DNA from 3 places in the Pseudoalteromonas sp. SR44-8 genome. Region 1 is predicted to be linked to each of the others. Evidence: predicted binding sites of a transcription regulator. Region 1 holds the regulator's gene; each other region holds the start of a gene.
What was found. The regulator LexA, encoded in region 1, represses DNA repair genes until DNA is damaged. The targets are predictions, from matches to a motif close to TACTGTATNNNNATACAGTA.

Region 1 (11,538 bases):
GTTGCTGAGCAGCTACCGCTTGAAGAAGGTGATTTCTACATCTGTGGCCCAACGGGGTTTATGGCTGCAATTAAACAGCAATTACTCGTATTAGAAGTTGCTGCTGAGCGTATTCACTACGAGGTGTTTGGCCCACATCAAGATATTTAATGACGAAACTAAATGTAGGTTTTAAGTGAAAAGGCGCGAAATGCGCCTTTTTTATGGTTTTGGCTATTTAAAGTACAGCATTGCTATTTTTCGCTGCCAAAGCTTGGTTTTGCCATGCGGTAAATAATTTTTTTTGCTTGTCGGAAATTTTTAAACCATAGGTTTTTTGCATATAAAAATAAGCATCGGCAATGCGTTTTCGTGCATAAAAGGGCGGCTCTACCACACGCTGTTTAAAATCTACCTTTACTTGGCAGCGACCATATTGGCTTGCATTACCTGCAATCATGCCAAAGCTATAATTAGAGCGGTCTGCGTTTATTTCACCAATTGCCGGAGCGAGATTATTTATATCAGCTTCCATTTTCCGAAATTGCGCACTGACTTTAATGCAATTTTTTCGGCCGCCATCTTGCCAGCATTGTAGCTGGTGACCAAATTCCCATGCAGACACAATATGTTCCCACTCAATCCGAGTTGCGCGCGCATTTGGTTTGCCTGAACGAGTAACCGCATTGCGAGGCACATAACCACATGCATTTGGGTCGGGCACCAGTTTTTTACCTTGGCGTTTAATATTACAGCCACAATAGAGGCTGGTGGCGTTATCAGGAAGGGTTTTGATGAGGTGTTTTTTTGCGCTGTAAAAACTGGTGAATTGTTCTGCATAAAGGTTAAAACTCACACAACACAATACCAGCGCAATAATTAAATGCGGCATATCCAATCACTTTAGTGAACTACAGGAAGCGCTAGTTTAGAGCGATTATTCAAAAAGTAAATCGCTTAACTGTGTGATGTAGTGGGAATTTTAACTCACCTACAAGGTAAGGTTAGCTACTTGGGCGACGGGAAGTACGTTTTCTAAAACGGATATTCTGTAGTAATAAAATAAAGCCAGTTAAACAAAACAATATGCTACTGGCTGCAAAACTAATTAATAATGGGTTATTAAAATCTTCACGTTGATCATAGTCCATTATGTGTAACATCCAGAAAAAATCGAAAATTCGCCAAATTGTGCTGCGAACAGTAATAACTTGGCCACTATCAGCGGATAAATATAGTGTGGTGTTAAACGTATCGTCAAAATTTACTTGCCAAATATTTTCTTTAAAGCCAACTTCGCGAGTACCTTTAGCTAGTTTGATCGCGTCTGTTACTTGCGCATTAATTAATAGATGAGCTTGGGCATTGGCAATAATTTGCGCTTTACTCGGTGCTACCAAAGGACTGCCAGTAACTCCGTTAAAGCTGTACTCACCGTTACTGTTGCTCACAATAATGGTAGGGATTGTTAAAAAGTGACTATAACTAATTTGTCTTGGTTGAGTAATTTGTGAAACGATATTATCAACTGAGGCTAGATAATCAGCTTGTTTGAATGGGTTATTTAATTGCCGCGCAGCTAAATGTTTACCGTGAACTTTTTCAAGCGGTATAGCACTCATAATTAAACCACCGAGTAACCATGCAAAAATTTGTAGCGCTAATAAGTAACCTAACCATTTGTGAAACTTACGCGCATGTTTAAAAATGCGTTTATCCATAGTGACTACCTGTTTGTTATTAGTGCGGTATTCTATAAATTATATTGAGTTTGCCAATGTGGCAAATTGTCGCATCAACAAAATAAAACTAGCTACTCTAGATTTGGTATATACGCAAAATTAGGTTAAAGTTTGCGTTGTTATTAACGCAGGGTAAAAATGAAACAATGTCGGAAATTCAATTTTTAAATGTAGATCTAGAGCTTGAATCAAAGCAAGATATTAGTTTGTTAGTTGCAGACTTAAAAAAAAGTGCTGTGGTTTTGCATTACGATAAAGATGAGTACCGTCAACTAGCACGTATTGAGTCTAATGAAGACGTTATCTCACCAGATAAAGCGATTAACCACTTATGTGAGTTAATTGAATCTTGCTCACGCAATGCATTAAAGCAGTGGTTATCATGCTCAAAGCGCACCTTTGATATTGGCTTTGAATCAGGCACTTCGCCAAAATGCTTTAATCAAGCGCTCAGTGCCGATACTTTATTGCGTATTTCTGCTATTGGCGCAGGTATTGAAATTACAATTTATCCACTTTCAAGTTAGCCTTTTCGCTCTACAATTGCTGCGGTCATTCTTGATACGCAGCACAGTTCTCCACGACTATTGGTGATTTTTATTTCCCATACGGATGTACGCTTGCCTAAGTGTAGTGGTGTTGCTATCGCGGTTAATATACCATTACGTGATGCTTTTAGATGATTGGCATTGATCTCCTGGCCAACACAATAAAACTTTGTAAAATCAACAGCAAAGTTTGCAGCATAACTCGCCACGGTTTCTGCAAGTACAACATTTGCGCCGCCATGCACCATACCCATAGGGTTATGATGAGCTGGGATCGCGGGCATCGTTGCTACTAAATAATCATCGCCTATTTCACTTATTTCAATGCCCATGGTTTTCATCAATGTGCCTTGACCACTTATGCCGTCATCAAGTTGCTTACATTGTGCTAGGGTGATCGGTTGATACCAAATACTCATCTGTCTACCTCACTAAGTTATTTACTAAATCAGTCTACACTTTTAAACATTTTCCTACAGTTAAGATCATAAAAATAGATAAAATGTACCTATATTATCTAACTGTTAATGGATCTTAAGGATGAAAGTAAAGGTATTTGGATGTGGTGCAATATTATTAATGAGCCTTGTTGCTCAGCCGCAGGCTGTTGCTAGTACCCAACATCAACTCGATATTGGTTTTACCGATTTAGCTGGTTTAGATGAATCTTTTTTAGGCGCACGATACCGATATTTTGCGCAAGATCTTGAATCTTTGACTGGTCCATACGAGCTAAAAGCGTATTTAAATCAAGTCAATAATTATGCTATTGGTGGGTTTGCTAATGATGATTTTAGCTATTTAAATGCCGATGCTGCCATCTATGGTCCCGCAGGATTAGTTATTAGTGCCAGCGCGCAGCGCCTCTGTGAGGATAATAGCTATTGGCAAAATACTGATTATTTAGTGAGTGCCGCTGTTGGTAAGCAAATGAATGAGCAGTTACAACTAGGGTTCAATGTATATTACAGTCGCTTAGAGCGCCATGATATGTGGTTTGGCAAAGATAATGAAAGAGTCGCGGTTGAATGGACTTATGCTCCTTATGTTCGTTGGACAAATATAGTTAGCAATCAAGGTTGGGATTTAGAGCTAAAGCAATTGGCAGGGCGTTATCGTTATGTGCAGGGGCAGGCGGTTTATTATGTAAATCAAGCATGGTCAGTGGGAGTCGTTGCCAATATTCGGAATCAGAAAAATCTAAAAGACAACTATGAACTGCAAACGCAATATTGGTTTAATCAACATGTAGCATTAAAGTTTGGTCTTGGATCTGCGCTTGATTCTGGAAGTGGTTTAAATAGTATGAGCTTGTTATTAACGGCGCGATTTTAAGCCAATTTATATTTGCGATTTTCAGATAACTGTATATACTCACAGTTAAATGTACTGTATGGAAAACCAGTTGTATGCGCCCATTAACGAATCGCCAAGCTCAAATTCTCGAACTTATTAAAGTTTTTATTAAAGATACCGGTATGCCGCCAACCCGTGCTGAGATTGCGCAAACGTTAGGTTTTAAAAGTGCTAATGCAGCGGAAGAACATTTAAAGGCATTAGCGAAAAAGGGCGTTATTAAAATGAAGCCCGGTGCTAGTCGAGGTATTCAGTTAGTTGAAGAGGATGAGCCGGAACAACTTGGTTTACCTCTAATAGGCAGAGTTGCCGCTGGTGAGCCTATTTTGGCAGAGCAGCATGTTGAAAGTCATTGCAAAATAGATCCACTCTTGTTTAAACCGGCTGCTGATTTTTTACTGCGTGTGCAAGGCATGAGTATGAAAGACATTGGTATTATGGATGGCGATTTATTGGCAGTACACAGCACTCAAGTTGCTGAAAATGGCCAAGTGGTGGTTGCCCGTGTTGATGACGATGTAACAGTAAAACGCCTTGAAAAAGCAGGTAAAAAAGTTTTTTTACATGCTGAAAACGATGAATTTTCACCGATTGAAGTGGATCTTGAACATGAATCTTTCAATATTGAAGGGTTAGCTGTTGGGGTGATCCGCAACGCTGATTGGATGTAAAATTTTTGATCTATATTTTGCACCAAATTGGTGAAGTTTGGTGCATTTAATTTTTTACCGCTTTAATGGCTAGATTTTATACTTAGCTATAGCGTCCTAAGCCCTATCAAATCTACTTGTCAGCTACTTTTAGCCCTCTAATATTATCCCTAATTACAAAATAACGCGCTGATTTTTAGCTGTTATTTATGCACCAAAAAAGAATTTAATTGCTCTTAAAACTTGCTAATTGTTCATTTTTTAACTAATTGGTTAATACACTGTGTTAACAGCTACTTTAAAAGTCTAACAATTTTGCTCAATAGCATAATTTAGGGTTGCGTTAATATTCAGTAACAATAAAAAATAACGAATTGGCGCGAATAAAGCTGTGCCGCCTTTTCGCTTTGCGTTTTGCAATAGCATTTAAAGGAGCCGTCACATGGGTAAATTGAGCTCTACCTTGTGGCTTATATTGTTTGTTCTACCGCAGCAAGTATTGGCTAATAGCCAGTTTAATATGCGTAAGGGCGTAACAGATATAAGTAATGATGTTTATCAGCTGCACATGACAATATTTATTATATGTTGTGTGATTGGGGTCATCGTGTTCGCCGTGATGTTTTGGGCACTGATCCACCACCGTAAATCTAAAGGGGCAAAACCAGCCCAATTTCATGAAAGTACTAAAGTTGAAATCCTTTGGACGGCAATCCCGTTTGTGATTTTAATTGGTATGGCAATTCCTGCGACAAAAACTTTGATTGCAATGGAAGATGCTAGTAAAGCTGATCTCACGATTAAAATTACTGGTTCTCAATGGAAATGGCATTATGAGTACATGGGTGAAGATGTTGAGTTTTATTCAATGCTTGCTACACCTCAAGATGAAATAACTAATCTTGCAAATAAAAACCCTAATTACCTGCTTGAAGTTGATAAACCTTTGGTGTTGCCAATTAATCAAAAAGTACGATTTTTAATGACCTCAGACGACGTTATTCATTCTTGGTGGGTGCCTGATTTTGCAGTGAAAAAAGATGCTAACCCTGGGTTTATCAATGAAACTTGGACCAGAATTAATGAAGAGGGCATTTATCGAGGGCAATGTGCAGAACTATGCGGAAAGGATCATGGCTTTATGCCTGTGGTGGTTGAAGCTAAATCTGAGCAAGCATTTGCAAACTGGCTGAGCGAAGCTAAGCAGGCAAAAGCAAACGCTGCAATTGCTGATGCTGCATTATTAGATCAAACATTACCAAAAGAAGAATTAATGACACTCGGCGAGCAAGTCTATATGGCCAGTTGCGCTGCGTGTCACCAACCAACAGGTATGGGCTTACCGGGGGTTTTCCCGGCGCTCAAAGGCAGTCCGGTAGTATTAGGAGATATTAAAGATCATATTGATGTAGTGCTTCATGGTCGCCCAGGTACCGCTATGCAAGCATTTGACAAGCAGTTATCAATCAAGCAGCTAGCAGCTGTGATCACCTATAAGCGTAATGCATGGGGCAATGACACTGGGGATGTAATTCAACCGAGTCAGATACAAGCCGCGATTGATGCAACTTCGGAGGCTAAATAATGAGTAGCGTAACAGAGCAACAACATGATCAAGCTGCACACCATGATGGACATCATCATCCTGCGAAAGGTTTTAAACGCTGGCTTTATACTACTAACCATAAAGATATCGGTAGCTTATATTTAATTTTTTCGTTGACGATGTTTTTAATTGGTGGCGCCATGGCGATGGTGATCCGCGCAGAGTTATTTCAACCTGGCTTACAGTTGGTAGAGCCTCACTTTTTCAATCAAATGACCACAGTACATGGCTTGATCATGGTATTTGGTGCCGTTATGCCGGCCTTTACAGGATTGGCTAACTGGATGGTACCACTCATGATTGGCGCACCAGATATGGCATTACCACGGATGAATAATTGGAGCTTTTGGATTTTACCTTTTGCTTTTATTATTTTACTGGCATCCCTGTTTATGCCAGGTGGTGGCCCGGCATTTGGCTGGACTTTTTATGCACCACTGTCAACAACTTACAGTAACGATAATACCGCATTATTTGTTTTTGCTATTCACATCATGGGTATTAGCTCAATTATGGGCGCAATCAATGTGATTGTAACTATCGTTAATTTACGTGCGCCAGGTATGACTTGGATGAAGCTGCCGCTGTTTGTGTGGACATGGCTTATCACCGCTTTTTTATTGATTGCTGTGATGCCGGTATTGGCCGGTGCTGTGACTATGGTATTGACTGATAAGTATTTTGCAACCAGCTTTTTTGATGCTGCTGGGGGCGGTGATCCGGTGATGTTCCAGCACATATTTTGGTTTTTTGGTCACCCTGAAGTGTACATTATGATTCTGCCAGCCTTTGGCATTATCTCGACTATAGTGCCGACCTTTTCACGTAAAAAATTATTTGGTTATGCCTCTATGGTATATGCCACATCTTCGATTGCTTTACTTAGCTTTATAGTTTGGGCGCATCATATGTTTACCACAGGTATGCCTGTCGCTGGCGAATTATTTTTTATGTATGCAACTATGCTGATATCGGTGCCAACTGGGGTCAAAGTATTTAACTGGGTAGCCACCATGTGGCGTGGTTCGATTAGTTTTGAAGTGCCTATGTTATTTAGTATTGCGTTTATTGTGTTATTCACTTTAGGTGGTTTCTCTGGGTTGATGCTGGCGATTACTCCTGCTGATTTTCAATACCATGATACTTATTTTGTGGTGGCGCATTTTCATTATGTGTTAGTGACTGGGGCGATATTTTCAATTATGGCCGGGGCGTATTATTGGCTGCCAAAATGGACGGGAAATATGTTCAATATCACCTTGGCTAAATGGCATTTTTGGTTGTCTTTAGTGAGCGTGAATGTATTGTTTTTCCCTATGCACTTTGTTGGTTTGGCCGGTATGCCGCGCCGGATTCCTGACTACGCACTGCAATTTGCAGACTTTAACGCGATTATTAGTATTGGTGGCTTTGCTTTTGGTTTATCACAATTGTTATTTGTGGTTGTAGTATTTAAGTGTGCACGAGGCGGCGATAAAGTGCCCGCCAAAGTGTGGGATGGTGCTGAGGGTTTGGAATGGGAGGTGGCATCGCCTGCGCCTTATCATACTTTTGAAACGCCACCGGAGATTAAGTAATGAGTCATGCACCACTGCTTAAGCGCTTAGTTTTAATATGTCTTGGCATGTTCGCTTTTGCGTTTGCTTTGGTGCCGTTGTACGACGTTTTTTGTGATGTAACAGGCCTTAATGGTAAGCCTTCGTTAGAGCAAGCAAAGCAAAGTACGAGTGTTAATGAGGCACGAGAAATCGACGTAAGCTTCACAACTCATGCGCAAAGTGGAGCGCCATTTGAGGTGCAATCACATGAGTATAGTGTGGTAGTAAAGCCCGGAGCTATGCGCGAAGTGCTGTTTAGAGCAAAAAATACCAGTAATGAAGATAAAGTTATGCAAGCGGTACCGTCGGTGTCTCCAGGCAAAGCAGCTAAGTATTTGCATAAAATGGCTTGCTTTTGTTTCGATCAACAACCTTTGAAAGCAGGTGAAGAAGTGGAATTTAAACTGCTTTTTTATGTTGATACGCAATTACCTGAAGATGTTGAAGAGTTAACTTTGTCTTATACCGTGTTTGATATTAGCGGGCAGATAGTGGCTAGTAATTAGGTTGCCAAGCTAATAGCTAATTAGGAGCAAACAAAATGGATAAAAATTACGAAAAATATTATGTTCCCGCGCAAAGTCCGTGGCCAATAGTTGGCGCATTTGCGATGTTTTTTATTGCTGTTGGTGCAGGTCTTACCGTAATGCAAGCAAGCAGCGGCGGTGGTGCTGGCCATTATGTGCTTTACGCAGGAATTGGTGTGTTGCTGTTTATGCTATTTCGCTGGTTTAAAAATGTCATTGAAGAGTCTGATCAAGGCTTATATTCAGCGCAAATGGATCGCTCGTTTCGTCAAGGTATGAGCTGGTTTATTTTCTCTGAAGTAATGTTTTTTATGGCTTTTTTCGGTGCCCTTTTTTATGCCCGGATGATCTCTGTGCCTTGGCTTGGCGGCGCCGGAAATAATGCCATGACCAATGAGGTACTGTGGCCTACTTTTGAAGCAATCTGGCCATTAGTTACTACACCCGGTGGTAGTACGACACAGGCTATGGGTTGGCAGGGATTGCCGCTGATCAACACATTAATATTACTAACCTCGTCGGTTACCTTACATTTTGCTCATGTAGGCATGGAGAACAATAAGCGTGGGCCATTAAAAGTATTTATGGCACTGACAATCGTATTAGGGGTCTGTTTTTTAGGGCTGCAAGTCGTAGAGTATATGCATGCTTATCAGGATTTAGGACTGACCTTAGATGCTGGCGTATATGGCAATACTTTCTTTTTACTAACCGGCTTTCATGGCATGCATGTGACCTTAGGAACTATTTTATTATTAGTCATGCTGATCCGCATTTTAAAGGGCCACTTTAGCCCAGATAAACATTTTGCGTTTCAAGCCGCAGCTTGGTATTGGCATTTTGTTGATGTGGTGTGGTTGTGTTTATTTGTGTTTGTATATGTGCTGTAACTTTATCAATTGGTGATGAGTTACTGTGGATGAAACCTAGTTTAAGGGCTGCAATAACAACCACTAAGACGATAACAGAAAACAGCACACGACGGCCTAAATAGTGAGACATAGGCCGTCCATCTGTTTTACCCGATACCATAATAAATAAGGCACGGAACAAGTTAAAAAGTATAAATAGTAGCAACAGTACGATAATAATTTTAATAATCACTGGGTCACCTTTATGCAGTTAATTTTATGGCGTAAACAAAAGCTTAGCTCAATTATTACCATTTGCGTGGTAACCATTGTGGTATTGGTGTGTTTACGCCTAGGGTATTGGCAATTACAGCGAGCTGAAAGTAAAACTGAGCAATTAACACAAATAGCAGCCCTGCAAAGTCAGGGAGTAATGAGCTGGCAGCAAATGCAGCAACTGCCTAGTGATTGGAATAAAACGGGCTTGCAGATAAGTATCTCTGGAGTGCTAGATACGCAGCAATATTGGTTGTTAGATAATCAAGTTTACCAAGGTCAGGTTGGCTACGATGTACTTACCTTGCTGCGTTTACAGCAAAGTAAGCAAACTCTGTTGGTGAATTTGGGTTGGGTTAAAGCACCACCTACTCGCCAGCAACTCCCTAGTATAAACCTACCATCGACTCCTTTGGCAATGACCGTGCAATTAAAGCAAGGAAAGCTCAGTGGCTTTACTTTGCAAGATGCACAACACAAGACGGATACAGCATGGCCCAAGCGCGTACAAATTATCGATTTAGCATTGTTTTCACAGCAAACAGGTCGCGACATGATTGACTTTATTGGTTATCGGCAAGGTATCGCGGATGAGATTGCTGCGCCGCATTATCAAGCTGTGGTAATGAGCCCCGAAAAACATCAAGCCTACGCAGTGCAATGGTTATTGATTGCGATTGCCTGCCTTGTTATTGCTGTATTTGCTTTTAAAAAGAAGGAATTACAATGAAAAACAATCCGTTATTAATATTTATTGGCTGTTGTTTAGTGCCTTTAATACTGGCGTATTTGGCGTTAAAGCTTGAGTGGATACCTAGTGCATCGAGTAATAAAGGGGAATTTTTAACACAGGAAATAAAACTACAATATTGGGAAAAAACGGAGCATAAACAATGGACTATTGCTTTAAATCACCCAGCACAATGCCAACAAGCTTGTGCACAGCAGTTACAAGCACTAGAGAACCTCTACATCGCTCTTGGTAAAAATCAAGGTAAAGTCGATGTCGCCATCCTTGGCCAGACACAGCAAAAAGAGCTGCCATGGCGTCAGTTACCTGAGGTTGATGTACTGCAACCAGCTAGTTTATATCTAATTGATCATATGGGCTTAGTGGTCTTGCAGTATCCTTACCATAGTGAGCCACAGCAAAACCGTTTGACTCAAAAAGGACTGTTAAAAGATTTAAAAAAATTACTTAACTATTCGCGTTCTAGCTAATTTAAGGAGTGCCAATTATGTATAAAAACTATAAACATTTGGTATTAGCCACTTTTATGTTATCGATCTTAGTTGTTGGCTTAGGGGCTTATACGCGCTTGAGTGATGCCGGATTGGGTTGTCCGGATTGGCCCGGTTGCTATGGCTTTTTGACGGTACCCAAGCATGAGGCTGATTTAGCCCATGTAGAGCAAACCTACCCAGATATGATGTTCGAAACCGCTAAAGCGTGGAAAGAAATGATCCATCGCTATTTTGCCGGCACGTTAGGTTTACTTATTTTAGCGTTATTTATATTGGCTTTATTAAAACGTCAATATCCAACCACGCCAATTAAATTACCCTTACTATTACTAATACTGGTGGTGTTCCAAGCGGCTTTAGGGATGTGGACCGTCACCATGAATTTACAGCCGCTGATTGTATTGGGGCACTTATTAGGTGGATTTAGTATTTTATCATTGGTTACATTATTGTATTTACGGCTAACGGCAAAACCAATTTTTGGCGGCGACGCCCCAGCTCGGCGTTACTTTAAACTTAGTCTAGTCGCATTAGTGGTATTGGTATTGCAAATAGCGCTAGGCGGTTGGCTTGCTGCTAATTATGCGGCGCCGCACTGCAATGGCTTGCCATTGTGTAGTTACGGACAGCCGTTTTCATTGAGTAGCGTATTTCAGTTGCCATTAGAGCAAAGTACTTATGAATATGGTGTACTTTCACAGCAGGCTAGGATGTCGATCCATTTATTACATCGAATGTGGGCGTTAGTTACCTGTGTAGTATTAGCGCTGATCATGTGGCGCATTTATAGCCGTGCTGTGTCGAGAAAAATAAAGCATTGTACAGTCTCCGTATTGGTCGCGTTGCTGTGTCAAATTTGTTTGGGCTTGGCGGTTGTGCACTGGCATTTCCCGCTCGGCGTTGCGCTGGCACATAATTTAATGGCTGCCATACTATTGTTAACAGTCGTTCGTTTATGTTTTTACTTAAAAGCACGTACATAGGGGCAGTTATGACACCTTTAATAGCAATAACAAAGTTAGCACCTAGCCAAATTAGCGGCTTAATAAATGATTATTTAGCGATCAGTAAATTTAAAGTAGTCGCGATGTTGGTATTAACAGCATGGGTTGGTTTAGCGCTGGCACCCGATGTTGGTCGTGGTATTGGCGTACAGTTTA
Region 2 (3,848 bases), on a different contig from region 1:
GTGGTTTAGTGAATCGGTATTTTATGCACTAAATGTAAAAGTAGGTGATACGGTTGAGCTTGGCGCTGCGCAATTTAATATTGAAAAAGTATTGGTGGAAGAGCCAGATGCGCCATTTAATATTTTTTCAAGTAGTCGTCGTGTGTTGTTAAATAACCAAGATGTAGACAAAACTGAAGTGATCCAGCCGGGCAGCCGTGTTTTTTACCGTCAGTTGTATGCAGGGGATGAGAGTAACCTTACTGACTTTTATAGCTGGCTAAAACCACAAATGAAAGAAAATCAGCAATGGTATGGTGTTAAAGACAGACAGTCGCCGATTGCAAATAGCTTAAACCGCGCTGAAAGCTTTCTATTATTAGCGGGATTATTGGGCATTATTTTAGCGGCGGTGGCGATTGCCGTGTCTGCAAAGCGTTATTGCGAACGCCAATATGACCCAGTTGCGATGATGAAAACCTTAGGTGGTAGCCGATCGACAATTCGCAAAATTTACTTACTGCATTTATCACTGGTGTGTGCTTTGTCGGTCATACTTGGCTTAGCCATTGGCTATGGTTTACAAGAGATAGCCACTAGTTATTTAGCTAAATCAATGAACAATACTCTTCCTGCAGCGGGTATAAAACCGTGGTTTGTGGCTATTAGTACTGGCGTTATCTGTGCGGTGATGTTTTCAATCAAGCCGTTATTAGATTTATTTGATATTCCACCGCTTAGGGTATTACGCCGTAACTTAGGCGATAAGCTATTAGTAAGTAAAGTGCATTTAGCTATGTCGGGCTTAACGGTCTTTTTATTAATGTGGTTGTTTAGTAATAACCTTAAAATTACCGCTATTTTGTTTGTCTCTACTTTAGTTTTGATTGCGATACTGTTTTTATTATCGCGGTTAATTTTTGGCAGCGGACGTAAACTAGGATTGCGGCCGGGGAATAGTTGGTCATTAGCGATTGCTTCGTTGCAAAAACGTGCCAATGCTAATGCGGTACAGTTGATCAGTTTTTCGTTGGCAATAAAGCTATTGTTATTTTTAGTGGTGCTGAAAAACGATATGATCGCAGATTGGCAATCGCAACTTCCAAGCGACGCGCCGAATGCTTTTTTAGTCAATATAACCGAAACTGAATTGCCAGACGTAACAAGCTTTTTAGAGCAAAAAAATATTCAAGTATCTGAGTTCTATCCGACTATTCGTGGTCGCGTAAACGCTGTTAATGGTGAATTAGTTGCTCGCGAAGTCTCATTACAAGATAACGAGAAGAAAGACGAAGAAGCACGCGCAGGTATTGGCCGTGAGCTAAATCTTACATGGTTAGAGCAAGTCCCTGTGCAAAATGAGATCATAGACGGGCAGTGGTTTGGCGACAATGCCACCGCTGAGGTATCCATCGAAGAATCTATGCTAGAACGTTTAGATGTGAAACTGGGTGATACGCTAACATTTTTGATTGGCGCCCAGTCATTTGATGCCAAAATCACCAGTGTTCGTAAAGTTAATTGGGCTACTTTAAAGCCTAATTTCTTTATTATATTAAGCCCTGATGTACTGGCTGATTTTCCTGCGACGTATATTTCATCAGTGCGTATCGAAGCCGAGCAAAAACGCGATTTTAGTGAGCTACTACGTGCCTACCCGACAATCAACGCCATCGACGTTGACAGCTTTGTCAAACAAATACGTTCTACTATTTCGCAAGTATCGCTGGCAATTGGATTTGTACTGGCGATAGTGGTGATGTGTGGTGGCTTGGTTTTAATTTCGCAAGTGCAAGCAAGCCTTGGTGAACGGATGCAGGAAATTGTCATATTGCGTACCTTAGGCGCCAAAGGGCGGCTAATAAAAAATGCCACTTTATATGAGTTTTTATTGCTGGGCAGCGCTGCTGGTTTTGTCGCTGCGTTGGTCAGTGATGTGGCTTTATTAATAGTGCAACGTGAGATGTTTGACTTAGCAGGTAAGCTGCACCCGCATATTTGGCTTATTGGGCCATTAGTGGGTGGTGTGTTTGTGGCATCACTGGGCTACTTTATGATAGCTAGAACCATGCGTAAAAATACCCAAGGGTTACTACGCTCTTTAGCCTAAAAGGTTAGCAATTAAACAAGCCCGTTTTTACGGGCTTTTTTATGCCAATAATGCACTGGTAATTTATACAGTGCTCTGGCATTATTAGCGTACTTAACTATTTACACTGATTGGGCAAGTATTGGCTATTATTTTAGGGATTGATCCTGGCTCACGATTAACCGGTTATGGGGTGATTGCCCATCAAGGTGCTAAATTTACTTATTTAGGCAGCGGTTGTATAAAACTGGCCGATCACGAGTTTCCTATTCGATTAAAAATGATTTATCAGGGGATCAGTCAACTAATCGAACAATTCTCTCCCGATCATTTTGCCATTGAAAAAGTATTTATGGCGCATAATCCTGATTCAGCTCTTAAATTAGGCCAAGCCAGAGGAGCTGCAATTGTTGGTGCGGCAATGGCTGAGTTACCGGTGTTTGAATACTCGGCGCGGCAAATTAAACAAGCGGTGGTAGGGCACGGTGGTGCCGATAAATCGCAAGTGCAGCATATGGTTAAAAATATTTTAAAATTGCCAGGCACACCGCAAGCGGATGCAGCCGATGCATTAGCCATTGCGATATGCCATGCTCATTCCGATCAAAATTTAATAAAACTAGCGGGCAGTGCCAGTAAAACCGTTAGAGGACGATTAAGGAAATAACATGATAGGTCGCTTAAATGGCATCTTAGTAGAAAAACAACCGCCAGAAATTTTGCTTGAAGTAAGCGGTGTTGGTTACGAAGTTAACATGCCGATGACGTGTTTTTATGATTTACCAAACATTGGCGAAAATGCCATTGTGTATACTCATTTTGTAGTAAGAGAAGACGCCCAGTTATTATTTGGCTTTAATAATAAAATTGAGCGAGCATTATTTAGAGAGCTATTAAAAGCCAATGGCGTTGGGCCAAAGCTCGGATTAGCAATACTTTCAGGGATGTCGGCTAAGCAATTTGTTAGCTGTGTGAATAACGAAGATGCCACCAGTTTAGTGAAACTGCCAGGTGTAGGTAAAAAAACCGCAGAGCGCCTGGTACTTGAAATGAAAGACCGATTAAAAGATTGGGGTAATGACTTATTCACGCCATTTAGTGATAATGCAGTTATAGAGCCCGCATCTGACGCACTTATTGCTAATAATGCGGCAGATGATGCAATCTCTGCGTTAGTGTCATTAGGTTATAAATTGGCGCAAGCACAAAAAACAGTAAAATCAGTGGCCAAGCCTGGTATGTCTACAGAGGTTCTGATCAAAGAATCTCTAAAATCAATGTTGTGAGTAAACCATGATTGAAGCGGATCGTTTAATAGATGCGACTGAACAAAGTAATGAAGATGTAGTCGATCGCGCGATTAGACCAAAACTATTAGCCGATTATACTGGTCAGCCCCATGTTAAACAGCAAATGGAAATATTTATAGAAGCTGCACGTAGTCGGGGTGAAGCGCTTGATCATTTATTAATATTTGGTCCGCCGGGTTTGGGGAAAACCACACTAGCAAACATTGTTGCCAATGAGCTGAATGTCAGTATTAAAACAACCTCGGGCCCAGTGCTTGAAAAAGCCGGTGATTTAGCCGCACTACTGACCAATTTAGAAGAAGGCGATGTACTTTTTATTGATGAAATACATAGGCTAAGCCCGCAAGTTGAAGAAATACTCTATCCTGCAATGGAAGATTATCAACTCGATTTAATGATTGGTGAAGGGCCCGCAGCTCGTTCCATTAAGCTCGATTTACCCGCTTTTACCTTAATTGGCGCAACCACTC
Region 3 (3,848 bases), on a different contig from region 1:
TACTTGAAATTTATTTAACATTTGTTCCTTTATTGTTTTTGATATGACTAGATCTTAGCATGCTACGGGGCTGGTTCTAACGCAGTATATATATGTTTTATGGATGAGTTAGTTGTTTATAGGTGTTGTTGTGAAGTACTAGAGCATGTTGACCTTTCAGAATTAAAATTTGTTTAATCTAGGAGTGATTTAATCATGACAAGAGGTTTGTAACCTAGTTGGATCGATAACTGCTACCGCGTTATTCTACTGGCGGAAGTAATCTGAGCTTCGGATAATAAATCCATCTCCAGCGGCTATTTTTCAATGTTAACTGCGTTGAATTTACTTGTAATAGGCATGCTATTGACGCGTAAATTCGCCTTATTTTCCCTGAAAATTTCGGCTGGAGAGTAAAAGTAATATTAGTGCTTTAAATCAATGTGTTAGAAAACACATTAACCAAAATTTAGGTTAAGCAACAAAGAGTTAATCGCACTTAGACAGACCACGTTGGGTCGCGAGTTTTTTGAATTTATGATTATTTATAAATACTTACGGTAAAAACTACACTCTAAGAAAGTGTTACACGCTGTGGCATTTTTTATATTTTTTACCGCTACCACACGGGCATTCATCATTGCGGCTAATTTTTATATCTGCAACAGGGAAGATCTCACCATCGAGATAACGCCACTGCCCATCTTCTTTTATGAAGCTTGATTTTTCATGCAGCTGGCAAAACAAGTTTTGATAAAAATAGCTAACACAAAATTCAACACAACCAGTGTATTCTTGCTGGTCTGCACTGATCACAGCTAATTTTATAAAGCGGCAACTATTAGCAAAATCAGCAATTTCTTTGATTGGGTTTGCTGCTTGTTTTTTTTGTGCATAAGTTTGGTAAATATACTTAGCATTTTTTAAGGCATAAGCAACAAAGCGAGAGCGCATTAGTTGCTCTGGACTTGTTGCTTGTATATTGCCTAAGTGCAATTTTTCACAGCAATCGCTATAGCTTTGTTCGCTGCCACATAAGCAAAGACTGTCAGTGAGTGAGGTCATAAATAAAATACGCTTTATTAAAAAACGGCATTTTAACAGCTTATTGTGCTAATGCTATCTCTGTAGCTTGTTGGGTTTTAGTAAAACAGTATAGTTTTGCACTCGCTTGGTCTAACTTTAATGACAGGTTAGCTATTTGATTGTCTTTCACAATGTCTGTCCAGGTGATCACCGCTGCAAAGTTACCGTTATGTAGTGCTGAATTTAGTACATACTCTAAATTAACCAGATGCTTTTGCCTAATCACTAATAGTTTACTGGTATCAATAGAACATGAATCAAGTAAAGCTTTACTTGGTACGTGATCCGGTGCAATCAGTAACGTCCATGCGTTTTTATTATTGTAATGGTGTAACACCTTTAGAAGTTCAAAAGTTGCAGAGATCTCATCTTCTATCTGAATCAAATTTACTGATGCGCTTAAATTATCTTGTTGATAGCTTTTAACTGTTCTGATGGTAATTGGCTGTAACATAAGTTTCACTCACTGGTTGTTTATACAGTACTCATATACAGTAGTTTATACAGTGTTTGTGTGCAAGTGTTTTTTGCTATCTTTTTGAACGATTTTTAAATTTATTTGATACCATCAGCTTTGAAAATGTGCAGAAAATTAAATAATACTATACAAAACAATGTATTAATTATTTAAATTGAGGTGGCAATTGATTTTAACGAAAAGGGTAGATTAGTCCCTTTTCAAGGTGAGTTGGGGATCAGGTGAGCAAACTGCTGTTGGTGTATTTGTTCATACAGTGTTGCAGCATAACACTGGGCATCTTTAAAGCGGCGGGTGGCTAGATGTTTACGTAAATCAGTTAAGGCGGTTGTTGCAGGCTCATAGCCTTGGCTACTGGCTAAACTTAGCCATACTGCGCCATGAAAAACACTAGTAGGTACGCCTTGGCCTTTGATAAAAAATAATCCTAGATAAAATTGGGCTCGCTGATTACCTGACATTGCAGCTAAGCGCATCCATTTAGCAGCGAGAGGAGGTTGATCATTTTTTAAATAATACAGGGCTTTATTAACAGTGTTATCAGGAGTATCAGCTTTAACCGCACTGTGTGGGGCTTTGCTCGGTTGGGTGATAAACGATAATACGTTTTCTAACTGTTGTTCTAAATCTAAGCCAATTGGCGAGGTATCTGTCATAGTGCCACACATATTATTGTTGTCATTTACCTGCTCAGTTTAGTCTAATATCAGGTTAATTGTCCTGTTATTCTTGAAATATATGATAAAATCACGCAATTATTGTCATCTAAAATGAAACTCACTTATGCTCGACGCGTTATTTAAAATTAGCGACCACAACTCGACTGTGCGCCGCGAATGTATTGCCGGCCTCACTACCTTTATTACTATGGTTTATATTGTGTTTGTCAACCCTGCTATGTTGGCTGAAGCTGGTATGGATCAAGGTGCTGCGTTTGTGGCAACTTGTATTGCTGCGGCTATTGGCTGTTTTATCATGGGCTTTTGGGCAAATTATCCGTTAGCTTTGGCTCCTGGTATGGGGCTTAATGCCTTTTTTACTTATGGTGTTGTGTTAGGCATGGGCTATACCTGGCAAGCAGCATTAGGGGCTGTGTTTATGTCGGGCTGTATTTTCTTGTTCCTGAGTTTGTTCAAAGTCAGGGAGTGGATAATTAATGCTATTCCATTGGTGTTAAAGCAAGCCATTGCAACAGGAATTGGAGCGTTCTTAGCGTTAATTGCGCTTAAAAATGCCGGGATCATTATGGCCAGCCCTGCAACATTAGTGCAACTGGGTGATATAACGGCTGCCGGTCCATTGTTGGCTATTTTTAGCTTTTTTGTTATTGCAGCGCTACTTTATCGTGATTTTAAAAGTGGTGTTTTGATCAGCATTTTATTAGTAACTGTGATCGCGCTAAGTCTGGGTTTGGTAGAGTATCAAGGCGTGATATCTATGCCTCCTTCAATTGCGCCTACTTTTATGCAACTTGATTTTTCAGCGGCGTTTGAGTTGTCAATGCTTAGCGTCATTTTTGCATTGTTGTTCGTTGATTTATTTGATACATCAGGCACCTTAGTTGCGGTAACTCAAAAAGCAGGTCTTGCTGATGAACAAGGTAATATGCCTCGTTTAGGACGAGCATTAAGTGCTGATAGCGCCGCAACCATTGCCGGTTCAGTATTGGGCACTTCGACCACAACCTCATATATAGAGTCAGTTGCAGGAGTATCTGTGGGTGGCAGAACCGGACTTACAGCTGTGGTTGTAGGAATGTGCTTTTTATTGATGATGTTTTTTGCACCCTTGGCGAAAATGGTGCCAGCTTATGCAACTGCGGGAGCTATTTTATATGTGTCGGTGCTAATGCTACAAAACCTTAAGTTTGTAAATTGGGATGATATGACAGATGCCATTCCAGTGAGTGTGGTATTACTGATGACGCCGCTAACATTCTCCATTGCTCATGGCATTGCACTGGGCTTTATTTCTTATACAGTCGTTAAAGTATTGTGTGGTAAACGAGAACAAGTAAGCATCAGTGTGTGGATATTGACTGCGATGTTTGTGATCAAATTTGCGTTTTTATCTTAGTGAGTTACTAGGGTCTGTTGACTTTTCAAGGTTGAATTTTCAGCAGTCTGTTTGGTATTTAGGCAAGGCAGAACCTATGTGATGTGGTCATTCCCCATAAATAGGTGATAACGCAGCATCAATGCCAAACAGGCGCTGCCCGAAGGGTTCTGCCTAGGGGCAATTAACTCTTTGTTACTTACATGGATGTCATAGGTAAGATCTTAAGAAATTGAGTTGAAGCTCAATT

Region 2: a site for LexA is predicted at 2,143-2,162, ahead of ruvC (crossover junction endodeoxyribonuclease RuvC). Genes of this name have one in related genera too.
Region 3: a site for LexA is predicted at 1,530-1,549, ahead of H5183_RS16325 (SulA-like leucine-rich domain-containing protein). Genes of this name have one in related genera too.

The regions. Positions count from the first base shown of each region.
Region 1 covers NZ_JACJDS010000019.1:53,201-64,738, forward strand. The annotation lists gene hmpA (NO-inducible flavohemoprotein) at 1-150, shown strand, start outside; gene H5183_RS11265 (endonuclease) at 218-871, opposite strand; gene H5183_RS11270 (hypothetical protein) at 984-1,700, opposite strand; gene H5183_RS11275 (hypothetical protein) at 1,868-2,248, shown strand; gene H5183_RS11280 (PaaI family thioesterase) at 2,245-2,688, opposite strand; gene H5183_RS11285 (hypothetical protein) at 2,810-3,604, shown strand; gene lexA (transcriptional repressor LexA) at 3,679-4,296, shown strand; gene coxB (cytochrome c oxidase subunit II) at 4,718-5,860, shown strand; gene ctaD (cytochrome c oxidase subunit I) at 5,860-7,458, shown strand; gene H5183_RS11305 (cytochrome c oxidase assembly protein) at 7,458-7,985, shown strand; gene H5183_RS11310 (cytochrome c oxidase subunit 3) at 8,021-8,896, shown strand; gene H5183_RS21955 (DUF2909 family protein) at 8,796-9,110, opposite strand; gene H5183_RS11320 (SURF1 family protein) at 9,123-9,863, shown strand; gene H5183_RS11325 (transmembrane cytochrome oxidase associated protein) at 9,860-10,354, shown strand; gene H5183_RS11330 (heme A synthase) at 10,372-11,361, shown strand; gene cyoE (heme o synthase) at 11,370-11,538, shown strand, end outside.
Region 2 covers NZ_JACJDS010000001.1:203,364-207,211, reverse strand. The annotation lists gene H5183_RS00860 (ABC transporter permease) at 1-2,089, shown strand, start outside; gene ruvC (crossover junction endodeoxyribonuclease RuvC) at 2,211-2,735, shown strand; gene ruvA (Holliday junction branch migration protein RuvA) at 2,737-3,354, shown strand; gene ruvB (Holliday junction branch migration DNA helicase RuvB) at 3,362-3,848, shown strand, end outside.
Region 3 covers NZ_JACJDS010000035.1:59-3,906, reverse strand. The annotation lists gene H5183_RS16330 (YchJ family protein) at 565-1,044, opposite strand; gene H5183_RS16325 (SulA-like leucine-rich domain-containing protein) at 1,085-1,519, opposite strand; gene H5183_RS16320 (sel1 repeat family protein) at 1,744-2,199, opposite strand; gene H5183_RS16315 (NCS2 family permease) at 2,327-3,619, shown strand.